3 regions of the Shewanella sp. POL2 genome follow, and region 1 is predicted to be linked to each of the others. Evidence: predicted binding sites of a transcription regulator. Region 1 holds the regulator's gene; each other region holds the start of a gene.
The links. The regulator sigma-54, encoded in region 1, starts transcription at its own class of promoters, with help from an activator protein. The targets are predictions, from matches to a motif close to GTTGGCACGNNNNTNGNNT.
Positions count from the first base shown of each region.

Region 1 (5,747 bases):
ATCATAGAGTGCTCGGCGTCTTCACGGATAACATCCACCACGTCATCGATGGTGATCCGGCCGAGCAACTTGCCCTCACTATCGACCACGGGCGCTGACACCCAGTCATGGCGCTCGAACAGTTGCGCCACTTCACTGTCGGACATGCCCACGGGAATGCTCTCGATATCGGTATCGATAATGCTGCTGATATGAGTATTGGGATCGCAGGTGAGCAGATCCGCAAGTTTGACCCCACCAAGCACGCGATCGTGTTTATCCACCACGTATAAAGTATCGGTAGTGTCGGGCAGGTTGCCCCGTTGGCGCAAATAACGCAGTACCACATCGATATTGACATCGGGTCTTAAGGTTACTGTGTCGGTGTTCATTAAGCTGCCTGCGGTCTCATCGGGATAAGAGAGCGCTTGCTCGACTCGCTGGCGGTTTTGCAGACTCATCGACTGTAATACTTGTTTATACACAGTATCTGGCAGGCTTCGCAGAATATAAGCCAGATCGTCCGTATCCATGCTGGCGGTAGCCTTGGCGACTCGCTCTGGACTCATGGTGCTGATCAGCGGGTCTTTTAACTCTTCGCTGAGTTCATCGAGAATATCCCCGAGCTGATCTTGATCGACGAGTTGCCATAACACCTGCCGAGCTTTGGGAGGTGACGATTCTAAAATCAATGCGATATCTGACGGCGCCATATTTTGTAGCATTTGCCTGACATGCACAAACATACCACTGTTGAGGGCTTGACTCAGTTGGTCGAGACGGTGTTCGGCTTGTAAACTGTCTGAGGCTTCTACAGGCATGTTTCCTCCATGGCGGCGGTGGATGGGTTGGCGTTTAGCTATTGAGGACTTAAGCCAAAGCGCAGCAGTACATTGTAATTTAGCGCACGGGAGGGCGTCGAGTCACAAATGTGTTTTACTGGTATAAGGTGCTGAAATCAAAACCAAACAGGATACTGAATACCGGCAGGGATCATCGAGATGATACCATCAGCAGGCTTCGTCAAACTTAGCGTCGATAAGGGCACAAATGGCATTAAGTGCAGGCTCGGCATCCGGGCCTTCGGCGATGAGGGTGATGGTTTTACCCATGCCCGTCTCGAGCATGAGTAAACCCAATACACTGGCGGCAGAGGCCTGTTTTTCACCTTGGATCAGCGTAATGCTGGCATCAAACTCAGAAGCAAGCACCACGAGCTTTGTGGCGGCGCGGGCATGTAAGCCGAGTTTATTGCAGATGGTGACTTGGCGCTCAAGTTTTGGCATGGCTCAACTCTCGATGGCGCGCATTGACTTTATGTTTGCCATTACTAAAACGTTTAGCTAGTTGCTCAGCTACATAGACTGAGCGGTGTTGGCCACCTGTGCAACCAATCGCAATCGTGAGATAGCTACGATTATTGCGCTCTAAATGGGGCAACCAGGTTTCGAGCAAATTCTCGATTTGCCAGATGAACTTATTCACCAGTGGCTGACGATTTAAAAACTCCGCTACGGGTTCATCTAAACCGGTGAGAGGTCTAAGCTCCGGTTCCCAATGGGGATTTGGCAAAAAGCGCACATCAAACATAAAGTCAGCTTCGGTCGGCATACCATGCTTAAAACCGAAGGACTCGAAGTTGATCACCAGTTCCTTATCGACACTGCCAAGGAGTATTTGCCGCACTTGGTCGCTGAGTTCATAGATATTCAGATTCGAGGTATCTATATAGTGATCCATCTGCTGTGACAGCGGCTCGAGCAATTTGCCTTCAAGCTTGATGGCTTCTTGCAGTGACACTCGGCTCTTCGATAAGGGATGTAAGCGCCGCGTTTCACTGTAGCGTTTGAGCAACACTTTATCGCTGGAGTTTAAGAAGAAGCTGGTGAGTTCAGTGCCCGTAGGCAGGCTGGCAAGCTGTTTAACCAGGACTTTGTCTTGCTCTGGTAAATTGCGCACGTCAACACTGATAGCAACGAGATCGTTACTGCCTTTGAGCTGTTCAAGCAAACTACCAATCAACGGCAAAGGCAAATTATCGACACAATAGTAGCCGAGATCTTCAAGCACTCTAAGTGCGACCGATTTGCCTGAGCCTGAACGCCCTGACACTATGACCAGTTTCATCCAATGATTACCTGATAGAGTTCCGTTTCATCATGCGTCTTGCGCAATTGTTTTAATATTTGCTTGTCACTGAGCTTTTCAGCCATGCATGACAAGGTACTTAGGTGCTGCTGACATTGGTCGGCAGGCACGAGTAGTGCAAATAAAATATCGACGGGTTGTTTATCGATAGCATCAAAGGCTATCGGCTCCTCACATTTTATCAATATCGCTATGGGTTGTGTTATATCGGTTAATCGACCATGTGGAATGGCGATACCGTTACCTATACCTGTGCTACCCATCTTTTCGCGCGCCACGAGGCTTTCGAAGATCTCTTGAGATGAGAGGGTGGGGTACTGGGCAGCGGCTAAGTCGCTGATGAGTTCCAGTACCTTTTTCTTACTGCCCGGAGTGGCGCAGGTTGTGCACTCCGGCCGCAGTATGGTACGAAGTTCCATTGCTAGTGTTTTGTTAACTTCTCTTTGTGTTTAATAACCTGACGATCAAGTTTATCAATCAGGACGTCTATGGCAGCATACATATCTGCATGCTCTGAAGTCGCGAAGACTTCACCACCGGTGAGGTTGATTCTCGCTTCGGCAATCTGTTGCATTTTCTCAACATTGAGCACAACGTGCACATTATTGATCTGTTCGAAATGACGTTCAAGTTTTGAAAACTTTTCCTCAACATATGCCCGTAACGATTCAGTAATCTCGATATGGTGTCCACTTAGGTTTATTTGCATAGAAACGTCCTCCGATACTCACAATAGGCTATAAGCTTTTACGCTGATTGGAAGGGGGAATAAGCATCGCTTCTCGGTACTTCGCAATGGTTCTGCGCGCAACGTTAATTCCCTGTTCTGCCAGAAGTTGAGCCATCTTGCTGTCGCTTAATGGTTTTTTCTGGTTTTCCGCTGCAACCAGTTTCTTAATGAAAGCTCTGATTGCTGTGGATGAGCACTCACCGCCATCATCCGTCCCGACGTGGCTTGAGAAGAAATATTTTAGTTCAAAAAGTCCTTTTGGGGTATGCATGTATTTTTGAGTCGTCACCCGTGAAATGGTGGACTCATGCATTTCTACCGCTTCGGCGATATCGTTAAGGACCATAGGTTTCATGGCTTCTTCGCCATATTCGAAGAAACCCTGTTGGTATTGCACTATGCAGTTTGCCACCTTGAGCAGTGTTTCGTTGCGGCTTTCAAGGCTTTTGATAAACCATTTAGCCTCTTGCAGATGGCCACGAATAAATTGGCTATCAGCTTGATTTTTTGAACTTCGGGCCATTGCTGCATATTGCTGATTTACGTTGATTTTTGGCATGCAGTCAGGGTTTAATTCGACCACCCAACGGCCGTTTTTCTTCGACACCGATACATCGGGGATCACATATTCTTCATCGACAGGGGTGATGAGTAAACCGGGGCGAGGATTTAAGGTTTGGATCAGCGCAATACTGTCCCTTAACTCGTCTTCTTTCAGTTTGGTCTTACGCATTAACAGCCTAAAGTCGCGAGCGGCGATCAGATCTAAATGATCTTTGATCAGCATGCGGGCGTTTTCGATGTGAGGGGTATCAGGCGAAAAATGAGATAGCTGGATCAGTAAACATTCGCTTAAATCCCTTGCCGCGACACCAACGGGGTCGAAATGTTGAATACGCTTGAGCACGGCTTCAACTTCGTCGAGTTCAATCTCGGGATTGCCCATGGCTTCGAGGATATCTTCAGTGCTTTGAGTGAGATAACCTTGATCGTCAATGGCATCAATAATCGCGGTGGCAATGGCTAAATCGGTTTCAGAGAAGGGTGTGAGGTTTTTTTGCCATTCTAAATGTTCGTACAACCCCTCGCTAGTTTCCCCTTGGAAGGGCATGTCATCTTCACGGCTGGCGCCAGAACCTGAGTTTGGCGATGCGGTAAAGACTTCATCCCAAGTGGTATCCATGGGTAACTCTTCGGGCAGAGATTCTTTGGTCAGCGACTCGGCAATGTCCACGGTGGAGTTATCTTGTTCCTGTGGCTGGGCAGTCGTTTCGCTAAAGTCGGTATCGGCGATATCTTGCTTACGTTCGCTAGGCGCGTCAAATTGCTCCTCTTCCAGCTCGAGAAGAGGATTAGAGTCTAAGGCTTGCTGGATTTCTTGTTGCAGTTCCAATGACGACAGTTGCAGCAGGCGAATGGCCTGCTGAAGTTGTGGCGTCATGGTTAACTGTTGACCCAGTTTGAGCTGGAGTGACGCTTTCATGTTACCGCTGATCCCTAGGTTATTATTGTGAGTTTAGGTCGCTTGATATCATATGGATGGAGCCTAGCGCTCTCAAATTCAAGGCTTATTAGCTTTGTTTTAGTAACTATAGCCTGAATTGTTCACCTAAGTACACAGCCCTAACTTGCTGATTGTCTAAGATCTCTGCGGGTGTGCCCTCGGCAATAAGATTACCGTGACTCACAATGTAAGCATGTTCACAGACGTCTAAGGTCTCGCGCACATTGTGGTCAGTGATAAGTACTCCAAGGCCTCGGCTCTTAAGCTGCTCGATAATTTTCTTGATATCGATAACGGAGATCGGATCAACGCCCGCAAAGGGCTCATCAAGCAGAATAAACTTGGGGTTGGCCGCTAAGGCGCGGGCAATTTCGACGCGGCGACGTTCACCGCCCGATAAGGACATGCCTTGGCTGTCACGAATATGGGTGATATGGAACTCTTCTAGCAGTTGCTCTAGTGCTTCTTCGCGCTGGTCACTATTGAGCTCTTTACGGGTTTGCAGTACCGCCATGATGTTGTCGTGTACGGTTAATTTACGAAAGATACTCGCTTCCTGTGGTAGGTAACCAATACCTTTGCGGGCACGCAGATGCATAGGATCGGCGGTTAAATCATCATCGTCGATAAAGATATGGCCTTTATCGCTTTTAACTAAGCCCACGACCATGTAAAAGGTGGTGGTTTTGCCCGCGCCGTTAGGGCCGAGTAGGCCGACGACTTGACCCGTTTTGACCGTCAGGCTGACATCTTTGACAACCTGACGACTCTTATAACTCTTGGCGAGATTCTGTGCTTTTAAGGTGATTTGGGTCATTTAGAATCCTGTTTTTTCACAGGTTTATCTGTTGGTGTATTTTTGAGTTCTTCCTGATAATTATCAGGTTGAATAATGGTAATTACGCGATCATCACCATTGCCGCTACTTTCGGCGATCAGTTTTTGCTGAATAATATCGTAACGAATTAAATTGCCTGTAACTTGACTACCCGCTTGGTCTAGGGTCGCTGTACCAGTTAGGGTCAACGTCCGAGTGGCCATTTCATAGCGAATCTCTTTGGCGCTAGCAGATGCTGGGCGGCCATCATCCAGGATTTGGCTGTAGGTTGCCGGATTTCCAGTAGCCAGTAAGACTTTACTATTTTCGCCTTCGACAGAAAATGCACGGAGTTGATCCGCATGGATTTTAATTGAGCCTTGAACAACTTCAACGGGACCGAAGAAAATGATCTGATTGTTTTTAATGTCCGCAGTTTGACTGACGGCTTTAATTTTCACTTCTTGCTGTAAGTCACCGATCTTGGCGAAGGCATTCATGCTTATCATTAGCATTAGGCTGGCAAGTAATATGTTATTTTGCTTCATAGGTTCCTACTACCTGACTGG
Region 1 covers NZ_AKZL01000133.1:2,166-7,912, reverse strand. Annotated here, with positions in the region: gene mgtE (magnesium transporter) at 1-800, opposite strand, end outside; gene SHEWPOL2_RS20890 (HPr family phosphocarrier protein) at 990-1,265, opposite strand; gene rapZ (RNase adapter RapZ) at 1,252-2,106, opposite strand; gene ptsN (PTS IIA-like nitrogen regulatory protein PtsN) at 2,103-2,546, opposite strand; gene hpf (ribosome hibernation promoting factor) at 2,549-2,836, opposite strand; gene SHEWPOL2_RS20870 (RNA polymerase factor sigma-54) at 2,865-4,340, opposite strand; gene lptB (LPS export ABC transporter ATP-binding protein) at 4,447-5,178, opposite strand; gene lptA (lipopolysaccharide transport periplasmic protein LptA) at 5,175-5,726, opposite strand; gene lptC (LPS export ABC transporter periplasmic protein LptC) at 5,713-5,747, opposite strand, start outside.

Region 2 (5,747 bases), on a different contig from region 1:
ATTGATAACCCTTTATACTCTGTTTGCCATTGTTGCCCTATTACGGGCTGTCGCCACCACCTCCTTCGATTTGTTTACCTTAGGTGTATTACCCGTTTTGTTTGGCATACTGACACAAGCACCTTGGTCTAGCTTAGTGCTCAAAATTTATATTGGATTACAAACCTTAGGCCTGTCAGCACTTGGGGTTACTGCCATTATCGCCTATCAGATTACACCTCAAGACGTTAAAGTGGTGGTAGAGGGTCATAACATCCCGATGTTACCGCTGGTGCTGTCTATCATTGCCCTGCTATTAGTACAGTATTGGATCGCATTTTCACGGGTAACCCGTGATTATTTAACTGCAAAATTGAAAGCTTGATTTAATGTGTTGCGAAGCAGTTATTTCTCGCCTAAGTTAACGCCTTTCTAAAAAAGCCCAATAGCTTGTGACTATGACTCATTTATCGCCTAACGAATTATCGATGCTTATTATTGAGCCATCGGAAACCCAGCGCCGCATTATCATCAAGCGCTTACAGCAAGAAGGCATTGTTAGCATCGAAAATGCTGCCAATATTGAAGAGGCTAAAGGACTCATTGCTCGACACAAACCCGATCTCATTGCCAGTGCAATGCATTTTGAAGATGGAACAGCGACCGAGTTTTTGAACTACCTGCGCAGCAAAAGTGAATATAAAGATATTCAATTTATGCTGATCTCAAGTGAATGTCGCCGTGAACAATTGGAGATTTTCCGCCAGTCTGGCGTAGTCGCGATTCTGCCAAAACCTTTTAATGCCGAACACTTAGGCAAGGCGCTAAATGCGACCATCGATTTGCTCAGCCACGATGAACTCGACTTAAGCCACTTCGATGTGCACGATGTACGCGTGCTTGTGGTTGATGACAGTCGCATGGCACGTAATGTGATCAAGCGAACTATTGGTAATTTGGGGATAAAACTGATTACCGAAGCAGAAGATGGTGCGCAAGCCATTGAATTAATGCGTCATAATATGTTTGATTTAATTATCACTGATTACAATATGCCCAGCGTTGATGGACTGGCATTAACGCAATTTATCCGTAATGAAAGTCAACAATCCCACGTGCCTATTTTAATGGTCTCGTCTGAGGCTAACGATACACATTTAAGTAATGTATCTCAGGCTGGGGTGAATGCCCTGTGCGACAAGCCCTTCGAACCCAAATTGGTTAAGCAACTCTTATATCAGTTGCTCGAAGAATAAAACCTAAGTCACGAATGGCGCAAATACCCTCCAATTTTGTTACTTCGATGACACAAGCCCGCAGCAAAGGGCTTTCCAACGCTTTAACCTTGTGGCATGTTAGGCTCGCTGACTTACATAAATCTACGGAAAGAAGAGACAATAAAAATGAACAAAACTGAACTTATCGCCAAAATTGCAGAAAATGCCGATATCACTAAAGCTGAAGCAGCACGAGCATTGAAATCTTTCGAAGCGGCGATTACTGAATCAATGAAAAACGGTGACAAAATCTCTATCGTCGGATTTGGCTCCTTTGAAACAGCGACTCGTGCAGCTCGTACTGGTCGTAACCCACAAACGGGCAAAGAAATCCAGATCGCTGAAGCCACTGTGCCTAAGTTTAAAGCGGGTAAAACCTTGCGTGATAGTGTGAACTAATTCGCTCGACATTGATTTTATAAAACGCCTCCTCTGTGAGGCGTTTTTTTTCCCTCACGAAAGCATAAAAGATGATTTTTTGCACAAACACAGTGCGTCCACCGCTCCATTTTTGAGCACTTTAAAACATTTAATTAACATAAATTATGTAACCAGTTGTTTTTAAAGATGTTCAAATAATGGCATGTGATTAGCAACTCCCTTATCAGAAAAAACCATGATGCACCAATGCCGCCGTATTTAAGTGGCATGAGTGAATCGATAAATAAATCAATCGAGGGGATGAGTATGAGAAAATCACTGTACAGCGTTTTGGCATTATCGACGGGATTATTACTAACCACTAACGTCTTTGCGGCGGTATCCGGCAATATTGGCGGCACATCAAACTATCTATGGCGCGGAGTGACTCAAACCAATGATGCGGTGGCGATCCAAGGCGGTCTTGACTACAGTCATGACTCAGGATTTTATGCGGGTACGTGGGCATCAAATGTCGATTTTGGCAATGACACTAGCTACGAGTTAGACCTCTATGCTGGTTACGGTGGCAACATCACCGACGATCTCAGCTATGATTTTGGCTATCTCTATTATGCCTACCCCGATGCCGAAGGCAGCATCGATTTTGGTGAGCTCCACGGGGCTATTACCTGGAAGTGGGTCGAACTTAGTTATTCCCACGTGATCAATGCGGGTGATGACGTAGCGGCGGAACCACTCGATAACAAAGATATGAGTTATCTTGCCGCCACAGCATCTTTCCCTTTAACCGAGAAACTTAGCCTGTCATTCCACTATGGCTACTCCACAGGAGATGTGGTTGAAGCTTGGTTTGGTGAGGATAACTATGCCGATTACAACCTAACACTTAGTGCAGATACCAGCATGGGCACAGTCTCTTTTATGGTATCAGATACTGATCTGGCTGATGACGATGCTAAAATCGCTTTAGGTTACTCCTATAGCTTTGATTTATAAAATAAAGAACTAAGAAACACGCCGCGTTAATCGCGGCGTATTTTATTAAGCGATCACCGCCCGATTCGACTTACGTGCTAACACCATTTTCTCAATATATTCCACAATAGGCTCAGTTACCGAAATACCCGTAGTTTGCTCAATACCTTCGATACCGGGAGCTGAGTTCACCTCAAGGATCAACGGGCCACGATTCGAACGTAAAATATCCACGCCTGCAACGACTAATCCCATCGCTTTAACAGCGGCAACGGCCATCTTGCGCTCTTCTGGCGTAATTTTCACTTTTTCACCACAGCCGCCTAAGTGTAAGTTTGAACGAAAATCGCCCTCTGGCCCCTGACGCTTCATCGAGGCCACCACTTTATCACCCACCACAAAACAACGAATATCACTGCCGTTGGACTCTTGAATATACTCTTGCACCAAAATATTGGCTTTGAGCCCTAAAAAGGCTTCAATCACGCTCTCAGCGGCGGTTTTCGTTTCCGCTAATACCACCCCAATCCCCTGCGTACCTTCGAGTAACTTGATCACTAAAGGAGCACCGCCCACCATATTAATGAGATCAGGAATATCATTGGGTTTATTGGCAAATCCAGTGATAGGCATACCAATGCCTTTGCGTGAAAGTAATTGCAGAGCACGTAACTTATCCCGCGAGCGTGCTATCGAAATTGAATCGTTGGCGGCAAATACACCCATCATTTCAAACTGGCGCACCACTGCGCAGCCATAAAAGGTCACACTGGCATGAATACGCGGAATAATGGCATCAAACCCTGTTAATTCTTCTCCCTGATAATGAATGCTAGGTTTAACGGAATTAATATTCATGTAGCAATTCAAGGTATTAATCACCACAGCCTCATGACCACGGCTTTCGCAGGCGGCCACTAAACGTCGGGTGGAATACAATTCTGGAAACTGAGATAAAATACCGATTTTCATTACTAAATGACCAAATTAAACACAGTGATTGAAGCTCTGAGCACATTGCATCAGAAAGGGGCGCTGATATTTGTCTATTGCTCAGTGTAAAGCAAGAAAATATTCCTCACCAGACGAAAACCTAAGCCTTAGTCAAACGTAAGATAATCTTCACAATTTAGTGACTAACGGTGTAATGAACCTTGCTTCAAATTCGCTTGCCTCTAGAGGACGAGAAAAGAAGTATCCCTGTAATAGATTGCAGTGCCTTACTGTACAAAACTCCGCTTGCTCGAGGGTTTCAATTCCCTCGGCAACAGAGGTGACGTTAAAGCCATAGGCAAAGTTAAGCAACGCTGTGAGTAAACGAGTGTCCTTTTCGTCCTTATCGTAGGAAGCAATAAAACTTTTATCGATTTTTAACACGCTGATGGGGAACAACTTTATATGTTCAAGGGATGAAAATCCGGTACCAAAATCGTCCAACGCAAATCGCACTCCAAGTTGGGCTATTTTATCGAGGATCTTGGCATGTTCGTGGGGTTCTTCAATCAAACAGTTTTCAGTAATTTCCAACTCAAGTGCACTGGGCGCTAGCCCTGTCACGTTAAGAACATGGGCGATTTTCTCATATAAGTTGATATGCCCAATTTGAGATGCAGATAAGTTCACTGCAATGGTAAAGCGATGCCCTGTTGATGCTAATTGGCTCAGCCAATATTGGGCCTGTCGGCAGGCTTCATACAATACCCAGTCACCGATTTCTTCCATTAACCCAATTTCTTCCGCTATGGGCAGAAATTGGTCCGGAGAAATCAAACCATCTTCGGGATGCTGCCAACGAATTAACGCCTCCATTCCCACCATATGGTGTGTTTGCGCGTCAACTTGCACCTGATAATAAACCTTAAACTGATTCTGCCTTAAGGCCATTTTTAAGCTGGACTCGATATGATTGCGGTAGCGGACTTCTTTATCTAGCGCCTCGGAATAAAACTGGATCTGATTGCGCCCCATTTTCTTAGCACGATACATGGCGATATCGGCGCATTTCATTAACTCAGAGCTATCGGAGGCGGCTTCATTATAAAATGCCACGCCAATACTGGCGCCAATCATCACATCGTTATCTCCAAGGCAAAACACTTCTTCAAAAGCTTTAAGTAGACGGTTAGCCACTATCATGGGGAAATATTTGTAGTCATTGTCAGTCACTAACACCACAAATTCATCCCCGCCTAAACGAGCAATGACGTCACCATCCCGTAACACGGCACTGAGTCTAGATGCGACTTTCACCAACAAAATATCACCAGTCTGGTGACCTAACGTGTCATTAATCGCTTTAAAATCATCAAGATCAAGTAAAATCACGGCTAAAAAATCATTACTGCGTTTTGCTCTTGCAATGGCGCGATTTAAACACAGCTCAAATCCATAACGATTCATCAACTTGGTGAGTGAATCGTGCTCCGCCAGTTCTTTCAGTTTCTGATGGCTATTTCGTAGGGCAAGTGCCATTGAGGCGCGCTGTTTAGCGTAACGAATTGAACGACTCAGGATTCTTGAGTTAACTTCATCTTTAAGTAAGAAATCTTGGGCACCTAACTCAATACAACGCTGAGCGAGTTTTTCATCTTCGTAACGGCTCAACATCACCACCACAGTTTGATCTTGAGTCATAGAATTGAGCTTGATAAGCACTTCTAAGCCATTAGCATCGGGCAATAGGTAATCGAGTAGAATCCCGTCAAAATGACGCTCCAAGGCAAGATTCAATCCATCAAAAGCACAGTTTGCCTCAACCACATTAAAAGCTAACTTGGACTGTCGTAGCGCTCGAATAATAGCGGTTCTATCAACTTCATCATCATCGATAAGTAGTAAATCCATATACACATCCTATACGCTTGGAAGCTCAACGATGCGCCAGTAGCCTTCCAACATATTAAAAATATTGTGGAAACCATCTTTAATATCTGTTTTAACCATGTAACCAGCCACATGGTGACGGTAGGCTCTCATCCGATCTTCATCGGTACTAGAAGTCGTCAGCATAAACACAACGGAAGAAGACAACGTCGGATCAGAACGAATATGTTCAAGAAATTCAAAACCATTCATTCTGGGCATATTGAGATCGAGCAAGATCAAGTATGACCCCTTGATAGCGTTGGTATG
Region 2 covers NZ_AKZL01000041.1:1,043-6,789, forward strand. Annotated here, with positions in the region: gene SHEWPOL2_RS12380 (hypothetical protein) at 1-364, shown strand, start outside; gene SHEWPOL2_RS12385 (response regulator) at 438-1,235, shown strand; gene SHEWPOL2_RS12390 (HU family DNA-binding protein) at 1,332-1,655, shown strand; gene SHEWPOL2_RS12395 (TorF family putative porin) at 1,944-2,636, shown strand; gene rimK (30S ribosomal protein S6--L-glutamate ligase) at 2,682-3,587, opposite strand; gene SHEWPOL2_RS12405 (GGDEF domain-containing response regulator) at 3,738-5,459, opposite strand; gene SHEWPOL2_RS12410 (response regulator) at 5,469-5,747, opposite strand, start outside.
Region 2: the regulator sigma-54 is predicted to act here: its motif matches at 1,834-1,852, upstream of SHEWPOL2_RS12395 (TorF family putative porin).

Region 3 (5,747 bases), on a different contig from region 1:
CTCGGCGTTTAACTCTCACGCCTGTTAGCTGATTAGTATCGCTAAATTGCATGCCACGCAAACTATTTTGGTCAACATAGCGGATCTCGACCTGTAAAGGACTGATTAATTCACCTGGCGCTAAGGTTTCGGTTGCGACCACAACAGGAAAAAGAATGTCTACTCGAACAGACATAAAAATCTGCCAAGGGTAGGCGAGATCGGGGGTATCACAACTGACTTTTATGGTGTTATTACGGCTAATTTCGCGTTCTGAAGCTAATTCGACCCTTATTGGTGATGTGCACTGTGCTGGCAGCATTCGGTTATCGACCGTTTGTGGATTAATGTCGACTTTCGCATTTGCAGGTACAGCAATCTTTTCATTAATAAGGGCTTTAGCTAATTCGGATATCGCCGATACGCTAGGTATCACGGGTTCAGCCTTAGCTGCCGTGGATAGAAAAAGTGCGAAAATACTCAAAAAATAGACTAAATTTACTTTCATAATGAAGAGACTAGCTTGTAACGCCAGAATACACCTATACTTTTATCAAGCGTGAAACTGTTCAATGCTTCTTTCTTAGATTTTTGGTGTCAGAAGTTTGACTTAGTTTCAACTATGTTTATCGATAACAAGACGTAAGCAATTAATATGCCTATACTCAAACGAGTTTTAGGGCCGTACATAAACAGAACAACAAGGCAGAGTTATGTCGAGTATTCTTGATTCAGTCAACAAACGAACCCAACTCGTAGGTCAAAACCGGCTAGAACTATTGCTATTTAAGTTAAATGGTCGTCAACGGTTTGGGATAAACGTATTTAAAGTGAAAGAGGTTTTGCAATGCCCGCCATTAACGACATTGCCTAAACTCAATCCTTACGTCAAAGGAGTTGCCCATATTCGTGGCACAACTATTTCTGTTATCGATCTGAGTGCGGCAACGGGAGGGCGTCCGTTAGCGAGCACTGAAAATTGCTTTATCATCATTTCGGAATATAACCGTAGTGTGCAGGGGTTCTTGGTTAGTTCTGTTGAACGTATTATCAACATGAACTGGGAAGCTATTATGCCGCCACCGCAAGGTGCTGGGCGTTATTCCTATTTAACCGCGGTTACCGAGATTGAAGGTGAATTGGTTGAAATCTTGGATGTTGAAAAGATTTTAGATGAAATCTCACCTGTCAAAACGGCCATTAGTGAAGAGGTTAATGAGCAACTTACTCTCGATAGAAGTCAGCATTACCATATTATGGTGATTGATGATTCGGCGGTGGCACGCAAGCAAATTATTCGGTCGTTAGAGTCGTTAAATTTACAAATTGACACGGCAAAGGATGGTCGTGAGGCACTTGATAAGCTCAAGGCCATTGCAAGTGAAATGAATAACGTTGCCGATGAAATTCCACTCATTATCTCCGATATTGAGATGCCCGAAATGGATGGTTATACCTTAACGGCTGAGATCCGTGATGATCCTAAGCTTAAAAATATCAAGGTGGTACTGCACACCTCATTAAGCGGTGTCTTTAACCAAGCCATGGTACAAAAGGTTGGTGCCAATGACTTTATCGCAAAATTTAACCCTGACGAATTAGCTGCGGCAGTGAACAAGCATTTAAGTTTGTAGTGAGAGTGTGGGTTAGTGCCTAGTTGAGCTTTACGCTATAATCTAGCCCTTATTACATGATTGTTGTGCACTTATTTTGGTGCTTGCTATAGGATCTAGGACGTGAATGTGCCTGATAAATCACTCGCTGAAGCAGAATATAATCAATTTAGGTTGTTCTTAGAACAACATAGCGGCATCGTGCTAGGTGAAAATAAACAATACCTCGTACGTAGTCGTCTCGCGCCATTGATGGGCAAATATAACCTTCCTTCGTTATCCGATGTGGTAAAGCATTCGATGAAACCCACGGAACGAGCTTTACGAGCTGAAGTTATTGATGCCATGACCACTAATGAAACCTTATGGTTTCGTGATCGTTATCCATTTGAATTGCTTAATAATGTGCTATTACCAGAATACAGTAAGTTAGGTAGACCTTTAAAGATATGGTCTGCAGCTTGCTCGTCGGGTCAAGAGCCATATTCTTTAGCAATGACCATATTAGAGTACCAGCAAAAAAAACCAGGGGCGCTGCCTGGTGGTGCCTCGATTCAAGCAACGGATCTTTCTCCTTCTATGTTGGAGCGATGTAAAAATGCTGAGTATGATAGTTTAGCGTTAGCACGTGGATTGTCTGAAGAACGTAAGCGGCAGTTTTTTGATGCTTTGCCTTCTGGCAACATGCGCATAAAGGATAACGTTAAACGTCTCGTCAATTTCCGAGCTCATAACTTGCTCGAGAGTTACACTTTGTTGGGTAAGTTTGACATTATTTTTTTCCGAAATGTGTTGATCTATTTTGCCCCTGAGGCAAAAGCAAAAATTTTGCGGCAATTTGCTGCCGCGTTAAATCCCAAAGGTATCCTCTTTTTAGGCGCATCCGAATCCATTGCTGGCCTTACTGATGAATTTGATATGGTTCGTTGTAACCCTGGCATTTATTACCAAAAGAAAGCTTAAGGGTTTGATTTTAATTGATAATTACCGGCATAGTTCGGTAATTTTTTTATCTGCTATATCCCTCACAAACTTTATTACCTCCCATAAAAGTATTGGCACATGAATTGCTTTGTTCCCGTGAGTGACACGATGGAGGCAATTTTATGGCGATTAATTTTGATAAGGCACTGGGTGTTCACCAATTCACGTTGGGGATCCGTGCTGAGCGGGCTGAAGTGATTTCAAGCAATATCGCAAATGCTGATACGCCACATTATAAAGCCCGTGACGTCGATTTTTCTGCCGCCTTAAATGTTGCTAAAACCCAGCAACAACAGCGTAATAGCTTAGAGATGACCGCTGATGAGCAGCATTTTGGGCTAGCGCAGCTAACCGGGCAGTACGTTAAATTTCGAGTGCCGAATCAACCCGATACTGGGGATGGCAATACTGTCGACGTTCAACAAGAGCAATCAGCATTTATGCAAAATGCTCTCGAATATCAAATGTCTCTGGGGTTTTTAGACAGTAAATTTAGCGGTATGAAAAAAGCGCTGAGAGGGGATTAATCATGAGTTTATTTAATATCTTCGATGTTGCGGGGTCTGGCATGTCAGCCCAGTCTCTGCGGCTAAATACTACCGCGAGTAACATTGCTAACGCAGATTCAGTCTCCAGCAGTGTAGATAAAACTTACCGTTCTCGTCATCCTATTTTCGAAGCAGAAATGGCCAAGGCGCAAAGTCAGCAACAAGCTTCCCAAGGTGTCACGGTGAAAGGCATAGTCGAGAGTGATAAGCCCCTATTAAAAGAGTATTCGCCGGATCATCCGATGGCGGATGCTGATGGCTTTATTTACAAACCAAATGTCAATGTCATGGAAGAAATGGCTGACATGATTTCAGCTTCTCGCTCATATCAGATGAATGTTCAAGTGGCTGAGGCGGCAAAATCTATGCTGCAACAAACACTTGGGATGGGTAAATAATATGCGTTATTTAGGAGGTACGTTGTGAGCCTCATTAACCAACTGAGTCAAACCTCATCGCAGCTGACTCAAACAAACACTCAATCGAATACGGTATCAACCAATACCACGAAAACCTCGACTAGCTCGACAGGTAACCCATTTTTGGATGGATTACGTTTGCCGAATAGTTCTGCTGTTCCAGAGGCTAAGAGTCAGCAGCTCACTCAAGAGGATTTTTTCTCATTACTCAGCCAGCAGTTATCGATGCAGGATCCCTTCAAGCCCGTTGATAACGACCAGATGATTGCACAAATGGCATCTTTTTCTACAGTCGATGGCATTTCTAAGTTAAATGATCAAATCGTTAATTTAAACAGTGTGATGACATCAAGCCAAGCTTTGCAAGCATCGGGATTAGTTGGGCGAAAAGTGCTGTTACCGACAGATACGGGTTATATCTCTGCAGAAAGCCCAGGCTTAAATGGTGTGATCAGTACTTCAGAGAAAATTCCCGTCATTAATGTTCGAATCGAAGATGATAAAGGGCAAGTCGTTAGAACATTTACTGTTGATGGTAGTAAGGGTGGTAACACTGATGTCAAGTGGGATGGTTTGAATGATAAAGGAGAACCCGTTGCTGCAGGTAATTACTCGATTAAAGCATCGGGTTTGGTGAATGATAAATCACAAGCGTTAGCTGTATCGACCTATGCGCATGTGACCAGTGTTTCTTTAGGTACTGCAGCGACTGGCGCCATTTTAAATCTCAAGGGTGGAATGGCCTTTAAACTGTCGGATGTACTTGCGATTAGTGAAGTTTAATCGTTATCAAGATTGTAAATGGACATCACACTTGTCCATCATTGAATTGAGCAAATGTAGAGGTGAATTATGTCGTTTAACATTGCATTGAGTGGCATTTCTGCTGCGCAGAAAGATTTGAATACTACTGCGAACAATATCGCGAATGCTAACACCATTGGCTTTAAAGAGTCGCGTGCTGAATTTGCGGATGTTTACGCTAATTCAATTTTCTCAAACTCAAAAACCGCTGTGGGTGGCGGTGTGGCTACGAGCCAAGTGGCGCAGCAATTCCACCAAGGTAGTTTGCAACTGACGAATAACTCGTTAGATTTAGCGATTAAAGGCGGTTGGCTTTTTTGTAACTGCGTCCGAGATAGGTACCTTGGATCATCAGTTTACTCGGGCAGGTGCTTTCAAAGTCGACAAAAATAATTATATGGTTGACTCAGCAGGGAATTTTTTGCAGACCTTTCCAGTAGATAAAGATGGTAACTCTACCTCTGTCAGTTTAACGACAGCTAAGCCAGTACAAATTCCTGATACTGCAGGTAGCCCTGTTCAAACTGAAAACGTGACTTTGCAGATGAATTTAAATGCAAAAGAAGGTTCACTCGATCCTGCTGCTTTTGATCCCTTAGACTCCAAAACCTATAACAGTGTGACATCCATGACGATTTATGACTCTCTGGGTGAGCCACATATCATGACGACCTATTTCGTCAAGCCAAATAATGGCTCATATAATGGTGAAAACAACTGGGTTGCATACTATGCCATTGATGGTAAACAAGTTGATATTTCTGGCCCTGCTGGTACATATCAGACTGACACCAATGGTGATGGCACTCCCGATGCCTCTGGCACAGCTCAAACGGCTGGCGGCTGGAAGGGATCGGTTCTGAAGTTTAATTCTGTCGGTGTGTATACTGGGAGTGATCCGGCAGTCGTTGCCACCGAAGCGCTAGGGGTTGGCGGCGCTGGTGTGTTAGGCCCTGGTGCTGATGGCACTCAAGCCGTGACTATTAAATTTAATGCACCAACCCAATATTCAGCTCCTTTTGCCGCCACTGAATTGTCACAGGACGGTACCACAGTAGGGCGTTTAACCAATGTCGAAATTGGTGAAGATGGTTTGATCACTGCCAGTTATTCCAATGGTTCAACAGTGCCATTAGCCCGCGTTGCTTTAGTTCGCTTTGCAAACGAGCAAGGTTTGACACAAGTGGGTAATACCTCGTGGAAAGCCAGTTTATCGTCAGGTCCTGCGCTGGCTGGTGAGCCTAACAGTGGTACGTTTGGTAGTCTCAGTTCTTCAGCGTTAGAGCAATCTAACATTGACTTGACGACTGAGCTGGTGGATTTGATTTCGGCACAACGTAACTTCCAAGCCAACTCACGTACGCTGGAAGTGAATAACACTCTGCAACAAACTGTTCTGC
Region 3 covers NZ_AKZL01000001.1:66,228-71,974, reverse strand. Annotated here, with positions in the region: gene flgA (flagellar basal body P-ring formation chaperone FlgA) at 1-487, opposite strand, end outside; gene SHEWPOL2_RS00345 (chemotaxis protein CheV) at 693-1,613, shown strand; gene SHEWPOL2_RS00340 (protein-glutamate O-methyltransferase CheR) at 1,716-2,555, shown strand; gene flgB (flagellar basal body rod protein FlgB) at 2,699-3,103, shown strand; gene flgC (flagellar basal body rod protein FlgC) at 3,106-3,522, shown strand; gene flgD (flagellar hook assembly protein FlgD) at 3,547-4,326, shown strand; partial or broken gene flgE (flagellar hook protein FlgE) at 4,396-5,747, shown strand, end outside.
Region 3: the regulator sigma-54 is predicted to act here: its motif matches at 2,647-2,665, upstream of flgB (flagellar basal body rod protein FlgB).